DNA from 2 places in the Blastococcus sp. SYSU DS0616 genome. Region 1 is predicted to be linked to the other one. Evidence: predicted binding sites of a transcription regulator. Region 1 holds the regulator's gene; the other holds the start of a gene.
The links. Region 1 encodes LexA, which represses DNA repair genes until DNA is damaged. Its sites were predicted from a motif close to TCGAACANNTGTTCGA; they were not measured.
Positions count from the first base shown of each region.

Region 2: a site for LexA is predicted at 6,804-6,819, ahead of dnaB (replicative DNA helicase). Genes of this name have one in related genera too.

Region 1 is NZ_JBJHAJ010000001.1:326,419-336,650, forward strand. Features, by position in the region: gene ACI79K_RS01580 (vitamin B12-dependent ribonucleotide reductase) at 50-2,932, opposite strand; gene nrdR (transcriptional regulator NrdR) at 3,077-3,598, opposite strand; gene ACI79K_RS01590 (hypothetical protein) at 4,115-4,867, opposite strand; gene ACI79K_RS01595 (LysM peptidoglycan-binding domain-containing protein) at 4,993-5,289, opposite strand; gene lexA (transcriptional repressor LexA) at 5,711-6,478, shown strand; gene ACI79K_RS01605 (hypothetical protein) at 6,482-7,525, opposite strand; gene ACI79K_RS01610 (phosphatase PAP2 family protein) at 7,497-8,219, opposite strand; gene hflX (GTPase HflX) at 8,278-9,768, opposite strand; gene ACI79K_RS01620 (hypothetical protein) at 9,883-10,089, shown strand; gene dapF (diaminopimelate epimerase) at 10,094-10,232, opposite strand, start outside.
Region 2 is NZ_JBJHAJ010000025.1:11,013-21,244, reverse strand. Features, by position in the region: gene ACI79K_RS16685 (PucR family transcriptional regulator) at 1-617, opposite strand, end outside; gene ACI79K_RS16680 (ferredoxin reductase) at 710-1,819, shown strand; gene ACI79K_RS16675 (fatty acid desaturase family protein) at 1,846-3,042, shown strand; gene ACI79K_RS16670 (Ig-like domain-containing protein) at 3,173-5,101, opposite strand; gene dnaB (replicative DNA helicase) at 5,349-6,719, opposite strand; gene rplI (50S ribosomal protein L9) at 7,509-7,955, opposite strand; gene rpsR (30S ribosomal protein S18) at 7,967-8,203, opposite strand; gene ACI79K_RS16650 (single-stranded DNA-binding protein) at 8,303-8,791, opposite strand; gene rpsF (30S ribosomal protein S6) at 8,794-9,081, opposite strand; gene ACI79K_RS16640 (deoxyribonuclease IV) at 9,435-10,232, shown strand, end outside; gene ACI79K_RS16635 (glycosyltransferase family 87 protein) at 10,218-10,232, opposite strand, start outside.

The DNA of each region.
Region 1 (10,232 bases):
AGGCGGGAGAAGGCGTCCGATTCAGCGGAAGTCCTCCTGGCCGTTCATCTCAGCTGCAGCCGCTGGTGGAGCCGCAGCCCTCGCAGACGTAGCAGCTGCCGGCCGGGCGCATCTTCGTGCCGCAGGTCATGCACAGCGGCGCGTCGGTGGCGGTGCCGGTGACCAGCTCGAGGAGCTCGGCCGAGGAGTGCGCCTCCTTGACCGACTTCGGACCCTCCGGGGTGACCTTGTCCTTGGCCGGAGCGCTCTCGATCGGCGCGGAGCCGCGCAGCTGCTCCAGGTCGACCTCCTCCTCCTCGACGACCGCGGCGGTCGAGGCAGAGGTGTCGTACCCGGCCACCTGGGCCGCGCGCTCCTCGGCCGTGAAGATGCCGAGCCCGGCCCGCTTCTCGACCGGCAGGTGGTCCAGCGCCAGGCGACGGAAGATGTAGTCCATCACCGACTGGGCGATCCGGATGTCCGGGTCGTCGGTCATGCCGGCCGGCTCGAAGCGCATGTTGGTGAACTTCTGGATGTAGGTCTCCAGCGGAACACCGTGCTGCAGCGCGATGGACAGCGAGATGGAGAAGGCGTCCATCACGCCGGCGAGGGTCGACCCCTGCTTGCCGAGCTTCAGGAAGACCTCACCGAGGCTGCCGTCCTCGTACATCCCGGCGGTCATGTAGCCCTCGGCCCCGGCGACGCTGAACGAGGTGGTGACGCTCGTCCGCTTCTTCGGCAGCCGCTTGCGCACCGGGTGCGCCAGCGCGGCCGGCGCCGTCGCCTCGGCCTTCACCTCGTCCTTGGTGCCGTCGTTCTTGCCCTTGCCGCCGGACAGCGGCTGGCCGACCTTGCAGTTGTCGCGGTAGATCGCCAGCGCCTTGAGACCCATCTTCCAGCCCTGGAAGTAGATCGTCTCGACGTCCTCGACGGTCGCCGTCTCCGGCATGTTGACCGTCTTGCTGATCGCGCCGGAGATGAAGGGCTGGACCGCGGCCATCATGCGGACGTGGCCCATCGGGGAGATGGCCCGCTCACCCATGGCGCAGTCGAACACCTCGTAGTGCTCCGGGCGCAGGCTCGGGGCATCGACGACGTGGCCGTGCTCGGCGATGTACTCGACGATCGCCTCGATCTGCTCCTCCTGGTAGCCCAGGCTCCGCAGCGCCCGCGGCACCGTCTGGTTGACGATCTGCATGGAGCCGCCGCCGACCAGCTTCTTGAACTTGACCAGCGAGAAGTCCGGCTCGATGCCGGTCGTGTCGCAGTCCATCATGAAACCGATCGTGCCGGTGGGGGCCAGCACCGAGGCCTGGGCGTTGCGCCAGCCGTTCTCGGCGCCGATCTCCAGGCACTCCTGCCACTGCTGGGTGGCGACCTTCAGCACGTCGGCGTCGTCGGCGCCCACCGGGCGGATCGCGTCGTTGGCCGCGGCGTGCTTGCGCATGACCCGGGCGTGCGCGTCGGCGTTGCGGGCGAAGCCCTCGTAGGCCCCCACGATGCCGGCGAGCTCGGCCGAGCGCCGGTAGGCGGTGCCGGTCATCAGCGAGGTGATCGCCGCGGCCAGCGTCTGGCCACCGCGCGAGTCGTAGGCGTGGCCGGTCGCCATGAGCAGGGCGCCCAGGTTGGCGTAGCCGATGCCCAGCTGCCGGTAGGCGCGGGTCGTCTCGCCGATCGGCTCGGTCGGGAAGTCGGCGAAGCAGATCGAGATGTCCATCGCGGTGATGACCAACTCGACGGCCTTCACGAAGTTCTTGGCGTCGAACGTGCCGTCATCCTTGAGGAACTTCATGAGGTTCAGCGACGCCAGGTTGCACGAGCTGTTGTCCAGGCTCATGTACTCCGAGCACGGGTTGGACGCGTTGATGCGGCCGGTCTCGGGGTTGGTGTGCCAGTCGTTGATCGTGTCGTCGTACTGGATGCCCGGGTCGGCGCACTCCCAGGCGGCCTGGGTGACCTTGCGGAACAGCGACTTGGCGTCGACGGTCTCGATGACCGAGCCGTCGAGGCGGGCCCGCAGGCCGAACTCGTCGCCCTCCTCCACCGCGCGCATGAACTCGTCGGAGACGCGGACCGAGTTGTTGGCGTTCTGGTACTGGACGCTGGTGATGTCCTTGCCACCGAGGTCCATGTCGTACCCGGCGTCGCGCAGCGCGCGGATCTTGTCCTCCTCGCGCGCCTTGGTCTCGATGAACTCCTCGATGTCGGGGTGGTCGATGTCGAGGACGACCATCTTCGCCGCGCGGCGGGTGGCGCCACCGGACTTGATGGTCCCGGCGGAGGCGTCGGCGCCGCGCATGAAGCTGACCGGGCCGGAGGCCGTGCCGCCGGAGGAGAGCAGCTCCTTGGAGGAGCGGATGCGGGAGAGGTTCAGGCCGGCACCGGAGCCGCCCTTGAAGATCAGGCCCTCCTCGCGGTACCAGTTCAGGATCGAGTCCATCTCGTCGTCGACGGCGAGGATGAAGCAGGCGCTGACCTGCTGCGGCGCGCTCGTGCCGACGTTGAACCAGACCGGCGAGTTGAAGCTGAAGTACTGGTGCAGCAGCATCCAGGTCAGCTCGTGCTCGAAGACCTCGGCGTCGCCCTCGGTGGCGAAGTAGCCGTGCTCGCGGCCGGCCTCGGTGTAGGTGAGCACCACGCGGTCGATGAGCTGGCGCAGGCTGGTCTCGCGCTGCGGGGTGCCGACGGCGCCGCGGAAGTACTTCGTGGTGACGATGTTGGTGGCGTTGATGCTCCACTCGGCCGGGAACTCGACACCGCGCTGCTCGAAGTTGATCGAGCCGTCCCGCCAGTTGGTCATGACGACGTCACGACGCTCCCAGGTCACCTCGTCGTACGGGTGCACACCAGCGGTGGTGAAGACGCGCTTGATCTTGAGGCCCTTGGCCCGGCTGGGAGTCTTGGCGCTGCGGCGGGGGCGGGCGCCGGCCACGCGGTCGTCGGTCTCGGTCATGGTGTGGAGCTCTCCCTGGTCGTGTGTCGCGTGGTGCTTCGCGGGGCTGCGCGGTGGTGCTGCGCGGTGGTGGATCGGGGGCTGGGGAAGAGCCGCGATCGGTAACTGCTCGAACTGCTGTCTATCGGGTGGCACCGACAGTTCTCAGGTGCCGGCGCCGGTGCCGGACGGAACGGGTCGCCGGGGCTCGGGCGGGCCCGTCTCCCCCGGCGGCGCGGCGGGCTGCCGGGCCTTCAGCTCGGCGATCTCCCGCTCGAAGTCGGCCACCGAGGTGAAGGAGCGGTAGACGCTGGCGAACCGGAGGTAGGCCACCTCGTCCAGCTCGCGCAGCGGGCCGAGGATGGCCAGGCCGACCTCGTGGCTCGGCACCTCCGCCGCGCCGCTGGCGCGGATGGCGTCCTCCACCTGCTGGGCGAGGAGCTTGAGCTGACCCTCGTCGACCGGCCGGCCCTGGCAGGCCCGCCGGACGCCCGCGACCACCTTGCTGCGGTTGAACGGCTCGCTGACGCCGTTGCGCTTGACGACGGCGAGCACCGCCTCCTCGACGGTGGTGAACCGCCGCCCGCACGCAGGACAGGAGCGACGACGCCGGGTGGTGGCGCCCTCGTCGGCCTCCCGCGAGTCGATGACCCGACTGTCGGCGTTGTGGCAGAACGGGCAACGCACGGTGGTTCACCTCCCTTCGCGCCGCGCCCGCCACCGGCCGGCTGTGCACTCCCCTGGGGACATCCGGTGGATGCGCCGGGGACAACCTGAGGACCAGCCTGTGGACGGGCTTACAGCTCTGTAACTACTAGATGTAGGGGAACCCTAGGACGGGCCACACAAGATGTGCAAGTGATCGTTCCGTCGGCGTGTTCCGCCCCGACACTGCGGTGCGCAGGCGGAACAGCGGTCCCCAGCTGTCACAGGACACGCCGCGACGACGCGCCGAACTCCGTGCCCGACGCTCCCCGGAGAGGGTGCCGAGCGCGGCGACACACCGCAGGAACGACCCGGGGACGCTCGCCCCGGCAAGGCTGTGCGCTCATGCGCGGTTCCGACCCGCAGAACCACGCGCCGGCCGCACACCGATCGGCGAACTGGGCGGTCCGCACCCGGCCACGGGCGACCCGGCGGGCACCCGACGGCGGCGCCGAGCACCCCCGCGGGGTCGACGCGGCGAGGGCCGCCGAACGACGATCAGACGCTGACCGCGCCGCCCACCCGGGGCCGCCGCGAGTGCGGGATCTGGTCGCTCAACCGCATCGGGCGGGTCAGGAGATCCTGGTCGACGTCGGCCGGCGGGGTCCAGCCGCTCGCCGTGGAGCGGGTCTCGACCGTGCTCGCGGAGCGGGCCGCGGGCACCGACCAGCCACCGCCCCGCGGTCGGTCCTCACGGGTCGGGGACTGCGCGTCCGGCGCGCTCTCGACGACGGCCGGGAAGAGGTCGGTGTCGGCGGCGCGGTGCCGGCCCACGACCGGGCCGGACTCGGTGGCCGGAGCGCGGTGCCGACCCGGAGGAGGCACCGGCACCGAGGACGCCGGCGCGGCCTGCACGGGGTCGCTCTCCGGCGCGCGCCGGCGACCGCCCGGCCGCTGGGCACCGGTCCGCGGCTCGCAGCGGTCGCGCAGCAGCGGCAGGCTGGCGGTCGCCTCGACATCGGTCGACGGACCGTCCCGGAGCGGTGCCGCGGACGGGGAGGCGGGCATCGCCTGCGTCACCGGGGACACCTCGACGACCGGCGACTCCGGAAGCCGCACATCCCCCAGGTCGATCCAGAGCGCCTGCTCTTCGCCTCCGGTGACGACCCGCACCCACATCTGGCACGCGCCGGAGTCGTCGTGTCGCCACCCCAACAGCTCCCCCGCACACCAGGCACCCGCCTGGTGGACCTCGACGGCCTGGGGACGAGTGGTGAACACGGCGGCGCGGTTCTCCATGACGCTGGACACGGACGTACCGTAGGTGGCCGACCAGCACGCACGGTGAACGTGCCTGTACTGAGGGTTGACGAAGTCGCCGAGCCGCGTTGTGAACACCTTGCCCTGGCGCGCAGGCACCGAGCCCTGCGGGGCCGTCAGGGCAGGACGAGGACCTGACCAGGCGAGATGGCCGCGGAGCCGAGCCCGTTCAGCCGCTGGATGTCGACGACGACGTCGCGGACATCGCGCCCGTCGGCGACCGTGCCGGCGATGGACCAGAGCGTGTCACCCGGCTCGACGATCACATTGGTCGTCCCCATGAGCTCCAATCCGCCACCCGCATCCCCGAGGACGGCGCTGCCGAGGACGATCACGCCCGCGGCGAGGAGGAGGGTGAGGACCACGAGCACGCGACGGCCGCGCGACGTCAACCGGAGCGGCGGCTGCTCCACCCGCCCCCGACACCCCCGGCCGGGCGACCGCCCCACCGTCGCCCGCGGGCCGCTCGTCCTGCCGCGAGCCGGCGCGGGCAGAGGTTCGGGCAGCTCCGCGTAGGAGCGAGGTGGCGGGAGCACCCGGAGATGCCGGGCGGGTGGCGGACCGGCGCGCCGCTCCCCCGGGTCGACCGGCACCTGGCCGCAGACCCGCAGTGCCGTGCTGCTCGTCATGTGTTCAGCCCTCCTGGCCGGCACCCGCCGGACCCGAACGTGTGTTCGATTCGAACGCCTGTCCGATGTCTACCGGATGGGACCGACACTTGGGGAGCGACACGGGAAAGTTTCGAACACCTGTTTGAAGTGGCCGCCGATCGGCGCTACCGTTCCTCCGACGACGAGGGTCGAGAGCTGCGCGGGCAGCCGGCGAGGAGGAGACGTGGCGGACTCGAGCAGGACGTCCGGCAACCGGGGCGGCACCGCGGGCGTGGCCCCGGGGACGGCGGACGGTTCGGCGTCGGTACGGGCCTTTCCCGACCGCGCGGCCGATGGGGACGGGCTCACCCAGCGGCAGCGGCGGGTGCTCGAGGTGATCCGCGACTCCATCGACCGGCGCGGCTACCCCCCGTCGGTGCGTGAGATCGGCGAGGCCGTCGGGCTGTCCTCGGCGTCCTCGGTCGCGCACCAGCTTTCGGTGCTGCAGAAGAAGGGCTGGCTGCGGCGCGACCCCAACCGGCCGCGCGCCCTGGACGTGCGACTGCCCGGGGATGCCGGCCGGGCCACCGCGGCACCGGTCGAAACCCCCGTGGTCGGCGACGGCGTGCAGGCCGCCGCGCCCGCCTACGTCCCGCTCGTCGGCCGGATCGCCGCCGGTGGCCCGGTGCTCGCCGAGCAGGCGGTGGAGGACGTCTTCCCGCTGCCGCGCGAGCTGGTCGGCGAGGGAACCGTCTTCATGCTCAAGGTGGCCGGCGACTCGATGGTCGAGGCCGCCATCTGCGACGGCGACTGGGTCGTCGTCCGCCAGCAGCCGACCGCCGAGAACGGGGAGATCGTGGCGGCGATGATCGACGGCGAGGCGACGGTGAAGACCTACAAGCGCCGGGACGGTCACGTGTGGCTGCTGCCGCACAACCCGGCCTACGAACCGATCCCCGGAGACGAGGCGACGATCCTCGGGCGGGTGGTGTCGGTCCTGCGCCGGGTCTGAGGGTCAGGTCCGGCGGCGCAGTTTCCCGCCCACCCAGACCACGAGAGTGGCGACGACGGCGGCGATCAGCGCCGAGGCGATCGGCGAGCGGTCCGAGCGGGCGAGTTCCGCGAAGGACGGCAGCGGGTCCTCCGCGGGAGTCGGGCTCGCGGCGGCGGTCGCGGCGGGCAGGGGAACCACGGTGACGGCGCTGGGCAGGCCCTCGCTCGCGACCACGAGCGCCCGGTTGTCGGCGGAGAAGCTGACGGCCTCGCCCTGCGGCGACTCGGGGAGCGCCACCCGCACCGGTTCGCCGGCCAGCGCACCGGGCACGTCCGAACCGGACAGCGGCCACACGTAGGCGTCCGTGTAGGTGCGCAGCGCCAGTGCGCTCCCGTCGCCGGCGACCGCACCTCCGGTGATCAGCAACTGCCCCGCACGACCCACGGGGCCACCCGGGGTTCCGGTGAGGGTGACGTTGACCGTGCCCACCCGCTCCATCGGCACAGTGCCGCCGTCGACGAGCGCGGCGGCGGGCCGGTAGACCCCGCTGGAGCCGAGCACTTCCTTGGTCACGAGGTACGGCGTCCCGTCCGGGGCCAGGAGCAGCGCCTCGGCGTCGTGCGCGCCGTCGGGGTAGGTCAGCCGATGCAGCGCTGCCGCGCCGTCGGGCCGGAGGACATGCAGCGCGACGGTGGCACGGCTCGTGCCGTTGTCACCGGTGTCGGCGATCCAGACGCTCCCGTCCGAGCCGACGCCGAGGTCTTCGGGGTCGAAGGGGTCCGCGGCCCCGGCCTGCACGTCGACCACCGCACAGGCGGCATCGAGCCCGAGGACTTCGACCCGGTCACCGCCGTCGTTGAGGGCGAGCATCTGCTCTCCTACCACCACCAGGCCGGACAGCTCGGCGAGTCGGGGGTCCGTGATGGCGCACCGGACCTCCGGCGCCGGCTCCTCCGCCGACGCGGACGCGGGGACGAGCACGGCCAGGGCGCCGGTCAGGGCGCTCGCGACGACGAGCCGACGCCGCCGGGCGCGGCTAGGAACTCGCTTGGCCTGCTCGGGCACGTACCAAGCGTGACAGAACCATCGCGTCCAGTGCATGAACCACGCCCAGGAGGACGATCCCGACAGCGGCGCCCACGACCGCGTCGGTGACCCAGTGGAAGTCCAGCGACACCATCGCCGCGCCAGTGGCGACCGGCCCGACGACGCTCAGCCACCAGAAGGTCCGCTGTACCGCCGGCGGGAGCCCGTACTCGACCGCCTGCCAGCGGGCCACCCCCCACATGAGCACTGCGTTGGCGACGTGACCGGAGGGGAACGAGGCGCCGTCGGCGTGGAAGAAGTAGGAGCCCGGGAACGCCGGCGCCGTCCGCCCGATCCCGTGCTTGATCGCGTACACCCCGGCGGTCAGCACCCCGAGCGCCAGCAGCACGCGGAGGGCCGGCATCCAGGTGCCGCGCCGCCACAGCAGGTAGCCGACCAGGCCGGCGAGGACGACGAGGATGGTCACGCGCCCGCCGAGCTGCGTGACCACCCACACCGCCGGGTAGCCCGGCGTGTCCCGCAGGCCCCAGTCGCTGACGATCTCCGACACCCGGAGGTCCATCCGCTCCGACGGCCCGTGGCGGAGCAGGTCGGCGGTGATGAGGACGCCGACCAGCAGCGCCACGGCGACCAGCCACCACGGCGGCCGGCCGGGCGGGACCACGGGGGCGGCGCGCGGTGACTCGGCCACCCGCACCGCGCCCCTGGTCACGCCGCCACCGTACCGGCCCGTGACCGGATCGTGATCCGAGCCGATCGACCGCCCCAGCTCAGCCCACCGGGACCGCGAACTCCTCGAGCACCGCGGCGAGGGCGCCGTCCACCCGCGCGGTGAGCCGTGTGCCGCCGTCCTCGTGCCGCTCGCCGAGCACCTCGCCGTCCCGGTGCACCCGGGCCACGAGGTCACCGCGCTCGTAGGGCACGAGCACGTCGACCTCGACGTCGGGGTGCGGCAGCCGCTCGGCCACCAGCTTGCGGAGGGCGTCGATGCCGACGCCGGTGCGGGCCGAGACCCAGACCGCGCCCGGCAGGGCCTGGCGGAGGGTGAGGATGTCCTCCTCGCTCATCGCGTCGACCTTGTTGACGACGATGACCTCCGGCACGGCGGCCGCGTCGATCTCGCTCAGCACGACGTGGACGGCGTCGATCTGGCCGAGCGGATCGGGGTCGGAGCCGTCGACCACGTGCAGCAGCAGGTCCGCCGCGGCGACCTCCTCCAGCGTGGAGCGGAACGCGTCCACCAGCTGGTGCGGCAGGTGGCGCACGAAGCCGACGGTGTCGGTGAGCGTGTACTCCCGGCCGTCCGGCGACTGCGCCCGGCGCACCGTCGGGTCGAGGGTGGCGAACAGCGCGTTCTCCACCAGCACGCCGGCGCCGGTGAGCTGGTTGAGCAGGCTTGACTTGCCGGCATTGGTGTACCCGGCGATCGCCACGCTCGGCACGGCGTTGCGTCCCCGGCTCGCCCGCTGGGTGGCGCGGGCGGTCGCCATGCCGGCGATCTCCCGGCGCAGCTTGCTCACCCGGGCGCGGATGCGCCGGCGGTCGGTCTCGATCTTCGTCTCACCCGGTCCGCGGGTACCGATGCCGCCACCGCCGGCGACCCGGCCACCGGCCTGCCGGGACATCGACTCACCCCAACCGCGCAGCCGCGGCAGCATGTACTGCATCTGGGCGAGCTCGACCTGGGCCTTGCCCTCCCGGCTCGTCGCGTGCTGGGCGAAGATGTCGAGGATCAGCGCCGTCCGGTCGACGACCTTGACCTTGAGCACCTTCTCCAGCTGGTTGAGCTGGCCGGGGGTGAGCTCACCGTCACAGATGACGGTGTCGGCGCCGGTGGCGGCGACGATGTCGCGGATCTCGTTGGCCTTGCCCGAGCCGACGTAGGTGGCAGCGTCGGGCTTGTCGCGCCGCTGGCTGACCGCCTCGAGCACCTGCGAGCCCGCCGTCTCGGCCAGGGCGGCCAGCTCGGCCAGCGAGCGGTCGGCGTCGGCCTGGGTGCCCTCGGTCCAGACGCCGACGAGCACGACGCGCTCGAGTCGCAGCTGCCGGTACTCGACCTCGGTGACGTCGGCGAGCTCGGTGGAGAGACCGGCCACCCGGCGCAGGGCGCCGCGCGCCTCGAGCGCGTAGGAGCCGGTGGTGTCGTCGGCCTCGGCCCACCGCCCGGTGGGCGCGGAGCGGGTGTCGAGGTCGGCCTGCTCGTCGAGGGGCAGGGCGTCGGGGGCGGTCGTCATCGTCTCCAGCGTGGCACGGTCCTGCATGGAAAGCACCTGAGTTGTCATCGCCCGGTACAACGCATCGACGCCCCGGATGCATCCCGACCGGCGGCAGGGGTAGGGCCAGCGCGACGAACGCGACGCACGGAGGAGGAACCGATGAGCGAGAGCGGATCGAGCCGGATGGGTTCGAACAGCGAGCTGGACGACCCGGGCCGGGACCCCGAGGGCATCGGCGGCCCGCCGCGCAACCCGATGGGTGCCGGCGCCGACCAGGACAGCGGCCGGGGGGCGCCACCCACCCCTCCGGCCACCGGCGACGACGACGCGATGGTCCCGCTGCCGCCCGACGACGACCGCCGCTGACGCCTCAGGCCCGGAGCCACTCCGGGCACAGCGTGCCGGCCGACACCAGCACGGCCGGACCGCTGAGGACCGTCGTCCCGGGGGTCACCTGCACCGACAGGCGGCCCCCGGGGACGTCGACGACGACCGTGCCCTCGTCGGCG
Region 2 (10,232 bases), on a different contig from region 1:
CCCTCGGGGAGCAGCGCGACGGTCAGCGTGCGCGGCGGCGTCCAGTCGGCCCGCTGCGCCAGCTCGGTGAGCTCCGTGTGCGGACTGCCGGTCAGCAGCCCGCGCGCCAGCCGCTCGAGCAGGCGCTGGCGCGCGCGCCCGCTGGAGGCCAGCTCGTCGGCGTGCCCGGCGACGCTCGCCGCGGAGAGCCGGTCGATGTAGGCGAACACCAGCTCGGCGAACCGGGCGAGCGACTCGGGGTCCATTCCCGTGCGGACGGCGGTGGCGCTCATGTCCCGCCATGACACCCGCGCACCCACCCGGTAGGCGGCCAGCAGCGCGTCCATCGAGCGGCCGCTGCGCGCCTCACCGCGGCCCAGGGCGTACGCGGCCTCGACGACCGGGCCCCCGGGGGTGCCGGCGTCCACGTTGCCCCCGGCGGCGGCGACCTGCAGGAAGCCCCGCAACGCCATCTCGACGGCGGCGGAGATCTTGCGACCCATCGGGCCGGCGAACGCGTCCGCGTAGCTGGGGACGCCCACGATGATCTCCTCCACCGCCCGCTCGGCGACAGCCGTCAGCTCGGCGCGCATCGCCTCCGCGACGGTCTCCGGGAACGGTGCCGGGTCCGGGGACATCGGGTCTCCTTTGTTCAGCCGGAACAGAAGCTACCGCTGGATTCACATCCGGAGCACAGGTATCTGGTGCTCGGACTGGGAAAGCTGAGTACATGACAGCAACCGCCCCTCGCCCCGCTGCGGCTCGCCCGCCGACGCGGAGCGCGCTGCGCGACCGGGTGTTCAGGCTCGCCGAGCTGGTGACCACCCCGCTGCTGCCGGTCGACTACCTCGACCTGTTCGACCCGCTCCGCTCGGGTGCGGCTCTGCGCGGTCGGATCGAGGCCGTGCAGCGGGAGACCCGGGACGCGGCGAGCATCGTGATCCGCCCCGGCCGCGACTGGCTGCCGCACACGCCCGGCCAGTACGTCCGCATCGGCGTCGACATCGACGGGGTCCGCCAGTGGCGCGCCTACTCGATCACCTCGGTCCTCGGCCGGGCCGACGGCTGCTTCACCATCACGGTGAAGGCCATCCCCGACGGCAAGGTCAGCAACTACCTGGTGCACCGCGTGCAGCCGGGCACGATCGTCCAGCTCGACCAGGCCACCGGGGAGTTCTGCCTGCCCGAGCAGGTGCCGGCCAAGGCGCTGTTCGTCACCGCCGGGTCCGGCATCACGCCGGTCATGGGCATCCTGCGCAACCACGCCGACTCCCTGGCCGACACCGTGCTGGTCCACTCGGCGCCCACCGCCGACGACGTCGTCTTCGGCGACGAGCTGCGGCAGATGGCCGCCGAGGGCCGGATCCGGCTCATCGAGCAGCACACCGACAGCGCCGGCATGCTCGACGCGCGGTCGATCGCCGAACTGGTGCCCGACCTGCACGAGCGCGCCACCTGGGCCTGCGGCCCCGTCGGCATGCTGGAGGCGCTGGAGGAGCACTGGGCCTCGGTCGGCATCGCCGACCGGCTCTACACCGAGCGCTTCCGCCCGCGGATCGCCGTCACCGGCGAGGGCGGCACCGTCACCTTCACCAGGAACGGCGCGAGCGTCGAGGCCGACGGCGCGACCCCCATCCTCGACGCCGCCGAGGAGGCCGGCGTCCTCATGCCGAGCGGCTGCCGGATGGGCATCTGCTACGGCTGCGTGCTTCCCCTGCGCGAGGGCGCGGTCCGCGACCTGCGCAACGGGGAGATCACCACCGCGGAGGACGTCGGCGACGGCGTTCTCGTCCAGACCTGCATCAGCGCCCCCGCCGGCGCCTGCGCCATCGACCACTGATCCAGCCGAACCGAGGAGCCGGACACATGACCGTTCTGCAGAAGAAGCCCGAGAACCCGATCGCCCACCTGACCGCCGAGGACATCGAGCTCATCGGCAAGGAGCTCGACACCATCCGGCAGGAGGTGCGCGACAGCCTCGGTGAGGACGACGCGAAGTACATCCGCACGGTCATCGACGTGCAGCGCAAGCTCGAGCTGGGCAGCCGCGCCGTCCTGCTGTTCTCCAAGTTCCCCCCGGCGTGGGTGCTCGGCACCGCCGGCCTCTCGATCGCCAAGATCCTCGAGAACATGGAGATCGGGCACAACATCCTGCACGGCCAGTGGGACTGGATGCGCGACCCGAAGATCCACTCCACGACGTGGGAGTGGGACATGGCCAGCCCGGCCGCGCAGTGGAAGCACTCGCACAACGAGCTGCACCACACGTACACGAACGTCGTCGGCAAGGACAACGACCTCGGCTACGGCATCATGCGCGTCGACGAAGACCAGAAGTGGCACCCGTTGTACCTGGCGCAGCCGCTGTGGAACTTCATCAACGCCTGCTTCTTCGAGTACGGGATCGCCGCGTACGACCTGGAGCTGGGCAAGAACCTGGCAACCAAGAAGCGGCGCAACGACCCGAAGTTCCGGGCTGCCGCCAAGCAGGTGCTGAAGAAGATCCGCAACCAGGCCGCCAAGGACTACGTCGTCCACCCGCTGCTGTCGGGCCCGTCGTTCCTGCCGACGCTGGCCGCGAACTTCACCGCCAACGTCGTGCGGAACCTGTGGTCGCACTCGGTCATCATGTGCGGCCACTTCCCCGAGGGCGTGGAGACCTTCGAGAAGACCTCGATCGAGGGGGAGACCCGCGGCGAGTGGTACCTCCGCCAGATGCTGGGCTCGGCGAACATCTCCGGCAGCAAGGCCATGCACATCATGACCGGGAACCTGTCGCACCAGGTGGAGCACCACCTGTTCCCCGACCTCCCGAGCAACCGGTACGCCGAGATCGCCCCGCGGGTGAAGGAGATCTTCGACCGCTACGACCTGACCTACCACTCCGCCCCGCTGTACAAGCAGGTCGCGAGCGCGTGGCACAAGGTCATCCGGCTCTCGCTGCCCAACGGCTGGCTCGCCGAGACGACGCCGAAGAACGCCCCGGCGCAGCTGGCCAAGCTGTACAAGATGACCACCGGCGGGCCCAAGGTCCGCCGCGAGCTGATGCGCGCCGCCGCCTGAGAAAGGACCCCGCCCACCTCACCCTTCGCTCGCTCAGGGTGGGCCTCGGGGCAGGGCCGTGAACGGGAGAGGCCCAGGACCGTCGTGGTCCTGGGCCTCTCGCGTGCAACGCCCCCCGGCGCTCAGGGCATCAGCCCTGGCCGGGGAAGTTCAGCGACCACAGCAACGTCGGGTCGCTGATCGGCACCTCCCACACCGGGCCGTCGAGATCGGGGTCGACGACCTCCCCGCGGCCGAGGAATGCCGCGACCTGCCCCTGGGCCTGCATCGCGGCCACCGGGAACCGCGCGACGTCCAGCAGGAAGCCGTGCGGGTTGAGCGCGGCGGTGGTGGCCTCGTCGTTGCGGAAGAGGCTCGTCCGCGACCACAGGTCACCGGCGTCGACCAGCGTGTAGGACGTCGGGTTCGGCACCGTCTGGTCACCGAACGCGACCTGGACCAGCACCCGGTCGTGCCGGATCAGCGGCGCGAACGTCTCCGGGCTGCCGGGTCGGGTCAGCCACGTCGCCTTGGCCAGGTAGTCCTGGATGGCCAGGGCACCGGGCGCGGTCGCGGTCACCGGGCCCTCACCGCGCAGCGGCAGCTGCTCCTCGAAGAACCAGCGGCTGGCGTCGGGGCTGTTGGGCGCCAGACCCGCGGCCTGGAGCGCCTGGAAGGTGAGCGGCCGGAAGGCCGGCGAGAGGCGCGAGATCTCGCTGATCGGGCCCCCGGGCACGTTGAGCACCGAGCGGGCAATCGCCCGGTCGGCGCCGGCGAGCATGGTGCCGTAGATGCCACCGAAGCTCTGCCCGAAGTAGGTGACCCGCGCGCCGGACAGGTCGCCGCGCCGGTCGCCGTCGACGTCCGTTCCGCCCAGCGAGCGGACCAGCGTCATGATGTCGGCCGCGGTCTGGCGGAGCGCGTCCCGGGACGAGACCGCACCGGCCGCGCCCGTGGCCGAGGAGCCCTCGGTGCTGCCGAAGAGCCCGTCACCGTCCTGGTCGACGCCCCGGCCGTAGCTCGAAAACGTCCGGGTCTCGCCCGCTGCTGTGGTGATCTGCCAGGTGCTCTCCGGGCCGTACCCGTGCCCGACCACGTTGGTCCCGATGGTCGCGATGCCGCTGCGGGCGTTGGTGAGGGCGGCGAGGAACACGCTGGTCGTCGAGCCGGTGAAGCCGTGCCCGAAGACTGCGGTAGGCCAGCCGCCGTCCGGCGCGGGGCCGGGCGGGAGGACGGCGACGAAGGGCAGGCGGTCGGCCTCGACCGGCGCCGGACCGTCGTCCCGGGTCGGCGTCTGGGTGATGGTGCCGTCGGGGGTGAGCCAGGACGGTGCCTGGTAGGAACCGAACACCAGCGTGCTGCCGGCGGGCAGGAGGTTGATCGGCTGGACGCTCGGCCCGGCCGGGGTGCCCCCCGGCGTGCCGGGAGCCGGCCGGTCGGGGACGAAGGTGACCGTCGAGCCCGTCACCGGGACGACGCCGTCGATCTCCAGCCCGGGGCGCGCGATCCCGAGCTCGCGCAGCGCGCGGTTCGACTGGATCTGCCGGTTCAGGTCGAGCAGTCCGTCGGTGGCGCTCAGCGTCGTGAAGGTCTCGGTGGTGGCCGAGTTCGCCGGCCCGGCCTGCACGTCGATGCGGTACGTGGTGCCCGGTGCGAGCTGCTCCACGGGGTGGGCGTACAGCGTGTTGGTGGCCGGGTCCCAGACGACGCGGTCGACGCCGGTGCGCCACCCGCCGCGCTCCTGCCGCACGGTGATCCGCTCGGCGACCTGGGCCGGGTCGACCGGGGCGCTGAAGCGGACGGCGATGCGCGGGTCGAGGTCGAAGCCGTCGAGCTGGTTGAGCCGCTCGACGAGACCGCAGGTGACGACGGTGCCGCAGTTCTCCGTCGGCAGGGCGACCCGCAGGCCGGTGAGCTGCTGCCGGTCGGGAACGGTCAGCTCGTTCGTGGGGAAGACCGATACCGGCTGGGCCGGTGCGGGGGCGGCGAGCGCGGGGGAGGCGGTGGCCGTGACGGTCACCGCCGCAGCCAGGGCGCTGATGACCGACGCGGTCGTCCGGCGCCAGGGATGTGAGGACAACGGGTCTCCTATGCCTGAGGGGACCTCTTCCTAACCCACTGGTGACACGGGCCACAATGGTTGCCGGCTGCATCGGTGCAGACCGTGGCGCTGCGCTGCGCGGATGGGTTCGTGCACGGTGCTCGCAGCCCATCACGGGGGCTACCAGCACGGATTGCCGAGCACGACCGGACCCCGTGCCCCCCAGATGCCGCGGGGCCCGGGACCGACCGGTCCCGGGCCCCGCCCAGCCGTACAGCCGGGCGGCTCAGTTCGCCATGTCCACGAAGCGGCTGTAGTGGCCCTGGAAGGCGACCGTGACGTTGGCGGTCGGGCCGTTGCGGTGCTTGACCAGCATGATGTCGGCCTCGCCGGCCCGCGGGGACTCCTTCTCGTACATGTCCTCGCGGTGGATCATCATCACCATGTCGGCGTCCTGCTCGATCGAGCCGGACTCGCGGAGGTCCGAGAGCATCGGCTTCTTGTCCTGGCGCTGCTCCGACCCACGGTTCAGCTGCGACATCGCGATCACCGGGACCTCGAGCTCCTTGGCCAGCAGCTTGAGCGCACGGGAGAACTCCGAGACCTCCTGCTGGCGGCTCTCGACGCGCTTGCCCGACGTCATCAGCTGCAGGTAGTCGATGACCACGAGCTTGAGGTCGTTGCGCTGCTTGAGCCGCCGCGCCTTCGCCCGGATCTCCATCATCGTCATGTTCGGCGAGTCGTCGATGTAGAGCGGGGCGTCGGCGACCTCCCCCATCCGGCGCGCGAGCTTGGCCCAGTCCTCGTCGGAGAGGGAGCCGGCGCGCATGTGGTGCAGCGGCACCTTCGCCTCCGCCGACAGCAGACGCATGGTGATCTCGTGCTTGCTCATCTCCAGCGAGAAGATGACCGCGGGCAGCCCGTGCTTCACCGTCGCCGACCGGGCGATGTCCAGCCCCAGGGTCGACTTGCCCACGCCGGGACGGGCCGCGATGACGACCATCTGGCCCGCCTGCAGGCCGTTGGTCAGCTCGTCGAGGTCGCGGATGCCCGTGGGCACACCGCGGGCCGTGCCGCCGCGGGAGGCGATGGCGTCCAGCTCGTCCATCGTCGGCTGGAGGACGTCCTCGAGGCGCGAGTAGTCCTCGCTCATGCGTTTCTCGGTGACGTCGTAGATCTCCTGCTGGGCCCGGTCGACGATGTCGTCGACGTCGCCCTTCCCACCGGCTGCGCCGTAGCCCAGCTGGACGACCCGGGTACCGGCCTCCACCAGCCGTCGCAGCACCGCCTGCTCGGCGACGATCGCGGCGTAGTAGCCGGCGTTGGCCGCCGTCGGCGTGGACTGGATGAGCGTGTGCAGGTAGACCGCGCCGCCCATCTTCGACAGCTGGTCGGTGCGGTTGAGCTCCGCGGCCACGGTGATCGCGTCGGCCGGCTCACCCCGCCCGTACAGGTCGAGGATGCAGTCGAAGATCACCTGGTGCGCCGGCCGGTAGAAGTCGTTGCCGTGCAGCACCTCCACGACGTCTGCGATCGCGTCCTTGCTCAGCAGCATGCCGCCGAGCACCGACTGCTCCGCCGCGACGTCCTGCGGCGGCTGCCGGTCGTACGCCGGCGCTGTCGCGGACGGTCGGCTGAACTCGTCGGCCACCGCCACGGGGGTACCTCCATCTCCTTGCGGGCGCGCCCGCATCACCACCACGCGCAGGGGAAGTACGCGAGCTCGGCGGACGGCGCCATGCCGAACACCTGTTCGGCTCCTGCCTACCGGAGGGGACTGACAGTCACGTCCGCTCGGTGGCCGGAGAGGACGTTAGGAAGCAGCGCGGGCCACGTCCACCACCGGTGTGCACACCGATCTGCACAACTTGTGGACAAGTCGGTGGACGGACGCATGTCGACATGTGGAGGAGTACGGGGACAGCCGCTCCGCGCCGGCGGTCATCCGCCAGCTGACCTGCAGGGACGCTGCCCACCGGGTGTGGACGGAGAAAACCCAGGAAGAAAATCCGAGGTGTCGTACCAGGAGCCACACCGGTGCACCGGTCCCCTCCGCGAGGTCGGCCGGCCACCTTCCGGACGTGGCGTCGTGACCGGCCGGCCACCTCGTGGACGGCGCGCGATGACCGCCCCAGCGCCCCCGTGGCGGGCTCCGGCTGATCCCCGCCCTCCCGGGCACCCTGCCCCGGTCGGACGGCGCGAGAGCGGTCCTCAGGGCACCCGGCGGGCCGGCCACGCCGAGCAGGGGGGTCCGGCAGGGGCACGGCGGAGGCGTCAGGGGACCAGGCCCCGCAGACGCCACGAGGGGCGCCGGACCTGCGTCCGACGCCCCTCGTGGGCGGTGCCTTCGTCCGATGGCTCACCCCGAGCGAGCACGGGGAGAGCGCGGACGGGGCGCCCCTCTGCCCGGTCCCGTCGCGAGCGGCGGGCGGCAGAGGGGCCTCGATCAGCTGGCGACGACCTCGATGGTCAGCTGAGCGTTGACCTCCGGGTGCACCCGCACGGTGACGGTGTGCTGGCCCGTGGTCTTGATGCTGCTGGGCAGCTCGATCCGGCGACGGTCGAGCTCCGGGCCACCGGCGGCGGTCACGGCAGCGGCGACGTCGGCGGTGGTGACCCGGCCGAACAGCCGGCCACCGTCACCGGCGCGCGCCGGCACCTGGACGGTCAGCCCGGACAGGCGACCGGCCACGGCCTGCGCCTCCTCGAGCGACCGGACGTCGCGGGTGGCACGCGCCCGGCGCAGCGACTCGACCTGCTTCTCCGCACCCCGGGTGGCGACGATGGCCAGCCCGCGGGGCAGGAGGTAGTTGCGGCCGTAGCCGCCCTTGACCTCGACGGTGTCACCGGAGGACCCGAGACCGGTGACCTCCTGCGTGAGGATCAGCTTCATCGTGCTCATGATCAGCGCGCCGTCGAGGTGTAGGGCAGCAGGGCCATCTCACGGCTGTTCTTCACGGCCGTGGCGACGTCCCGCTGGTGCTGGCTGCAGTTGCCGCTGACGCGGCGGGCACGGATCTTGCCGCGGTCGGAGATGAACTTCCGCAGCAGGGTCGTGTCCTTGTAGTCGATGTAGGTCGCCTTGTCCTTGCAGAACTGGCAGACCTTCTTCTTGGGCTTGCGAACAGGGGGCTTGGGCACTGATATCTCCAGTGAGGGAAGTGCGTGGGTGACCTGGGGTGGCCCTCCTGCAGGGGCCCACGCCGAGCGGAGCGAGGCGTGGGGGGCAGGAGGGTCCTCTTAGAAGGGCGGCTCGTCCGACGGCCCGGCGGGCGTCGACCACGGGTCGCTCGCCCCGCCGCCACCGCCGAAACCACCACCGCCGCCACCGCCGCCGCCGCTGAAGCCGCCGCCGCCCTCACCGCGCGAGGCGCGGGTGACCTTGGCGGTGGCGTAGCGCAGGGAGGGGCCGATCTCGTCGACCTCGAGCTCGACGACGGTGCGCTTCTCGCCTTCCTTCGTCTCGAACGAGCGCTGCTTGAGGCGACCGCTGACGATGACCCGCGATCCACGGGTCAGCGACTCGGCCACGTTCTCCGCGGCCTGCCGCCACACGTTGCAGCGGAGGAACAGCGCCTCGCCGTCCTTCCACTCCTGCGACTGGCGGTCGAAGGTCCGCGGCGTCGAGGCCACGGTGAAGTTGGCGACGGCAGCGCCCGACGGCGTGAAGCGCAGCTCCGGATCGGCGGTGAGGTTGCCGATGACGGTGATGACGGTCTCGCCGGCCATGGTCAGTGGACCTCGGGCCGCATCAGCTTCGTGCGCAGGACCGACTCGTTGAGGTTCAGCTGCCGGTCGAGCTCGGCCACCGCGGCCGGCTCGGCCTGGATGTCCACGACCGCGTAGATGCCCTCGACGTGCTTCTTGATCTCGTAGGCCATGCGGCGACGGCCCCAGATCTCGGTCTTGACGGTGCCACCGGAGTTGGTGACGACGGTCAGGAACCGGTCGAGCGAGGGAGCGATCGTGCGCTCCTCCAGGTCGGGGTCGAGAATGACCATCAGTTCGTAGTGACGCACGGAGAACCCCACCTCCTCTGGTCTTCGCGGCTGCAGGGAATCTGCAGCAGGAGGGTCGTACACGCGTCGCGCGCCCCGGCAGGAGCCGGAACGCGCGCACCCAGGCTACCAGCGGCGGAGCAGGGCGGGCCAGGCGCTGTCCACAGGTGGGGGACCCCGTCCCTCCCCACCCCCTCGCGAGCTCGGGGCGGCCCCGGCGGGCCGAGCGACGAAGGCGACCCGTTGCCATGTTCTGCTAGCTCCACGTCGAGGCGACACCACGACCGGCGGATCACCCCGGTCACGGCCTCGACGATGACGTGACGTGCGCGATACGGGTGAACCCGCATCCCGTCGAGAAACCGGAGATCAGCATGGCCGTGCACCCCATCGGCGTACACGTGGGCACCGGAGCGGACGACGCACCCGTCCCCGGCCCGCTGGCCCGGGCGGCGGAGGTCGGCGCCGACGCGGTGCAGGTCTTCCTCGCCGATCCCCAGGGGTGGAAGGCGCCACCTCCCCGCCCCGATGCCGCGCAGCTGCGCGAGTCCGGCCTCGCGCTGTTCGTCCACGCCCCCTACGTGCTCAACGTGGCGACGACGAAGAACCGCATCCGCATCCCCAGCCGGACGCTGCTGGGCAAGCACGCCCAGGCCGCGGCGGAGGTGGGCGCGCGCGGCCTCGTGGTCCACGGCGGGCACGTGCTGGCCGGCGACGACCCGGCTGTGGGCGTCGACAACTGGCGCAAGACGTTCGCCCGTCAGGCCGAGCAGGGCGGCTTCCCTGTGCCCGTGCTGATCGAGAACACCGCCGGGGGCGGCAACGCGATGGCCCGCGACCTGGACGCGCTCGGCCGGCTGTGGGAGGCCGTCGGCGAGTACGGGGCCGGCTTCGTCCTGGACACCTGCCACGGCTGGGCCGCCGGCTGGGACCTCGGCGCGGCCGTCGACGCCGTCCGCGCGGTGACGGGCCGGATCGACCTGGTCCACCTGAACAACAGCCGGGACGCCGCGGGCTCCGGACGCGACCGCCACGCGCCGCTCGACGGCGGGGAGATCTCCCGCGAAGTGCTGGTGGAGGTGGCGCGCGCTGCCGACTGCCCGGTGATCCTGGAGACCCCGGGCGACGCTGCGGCGCACGCGGCCGAAATCGGGCTGCTACGCGACGCGCTG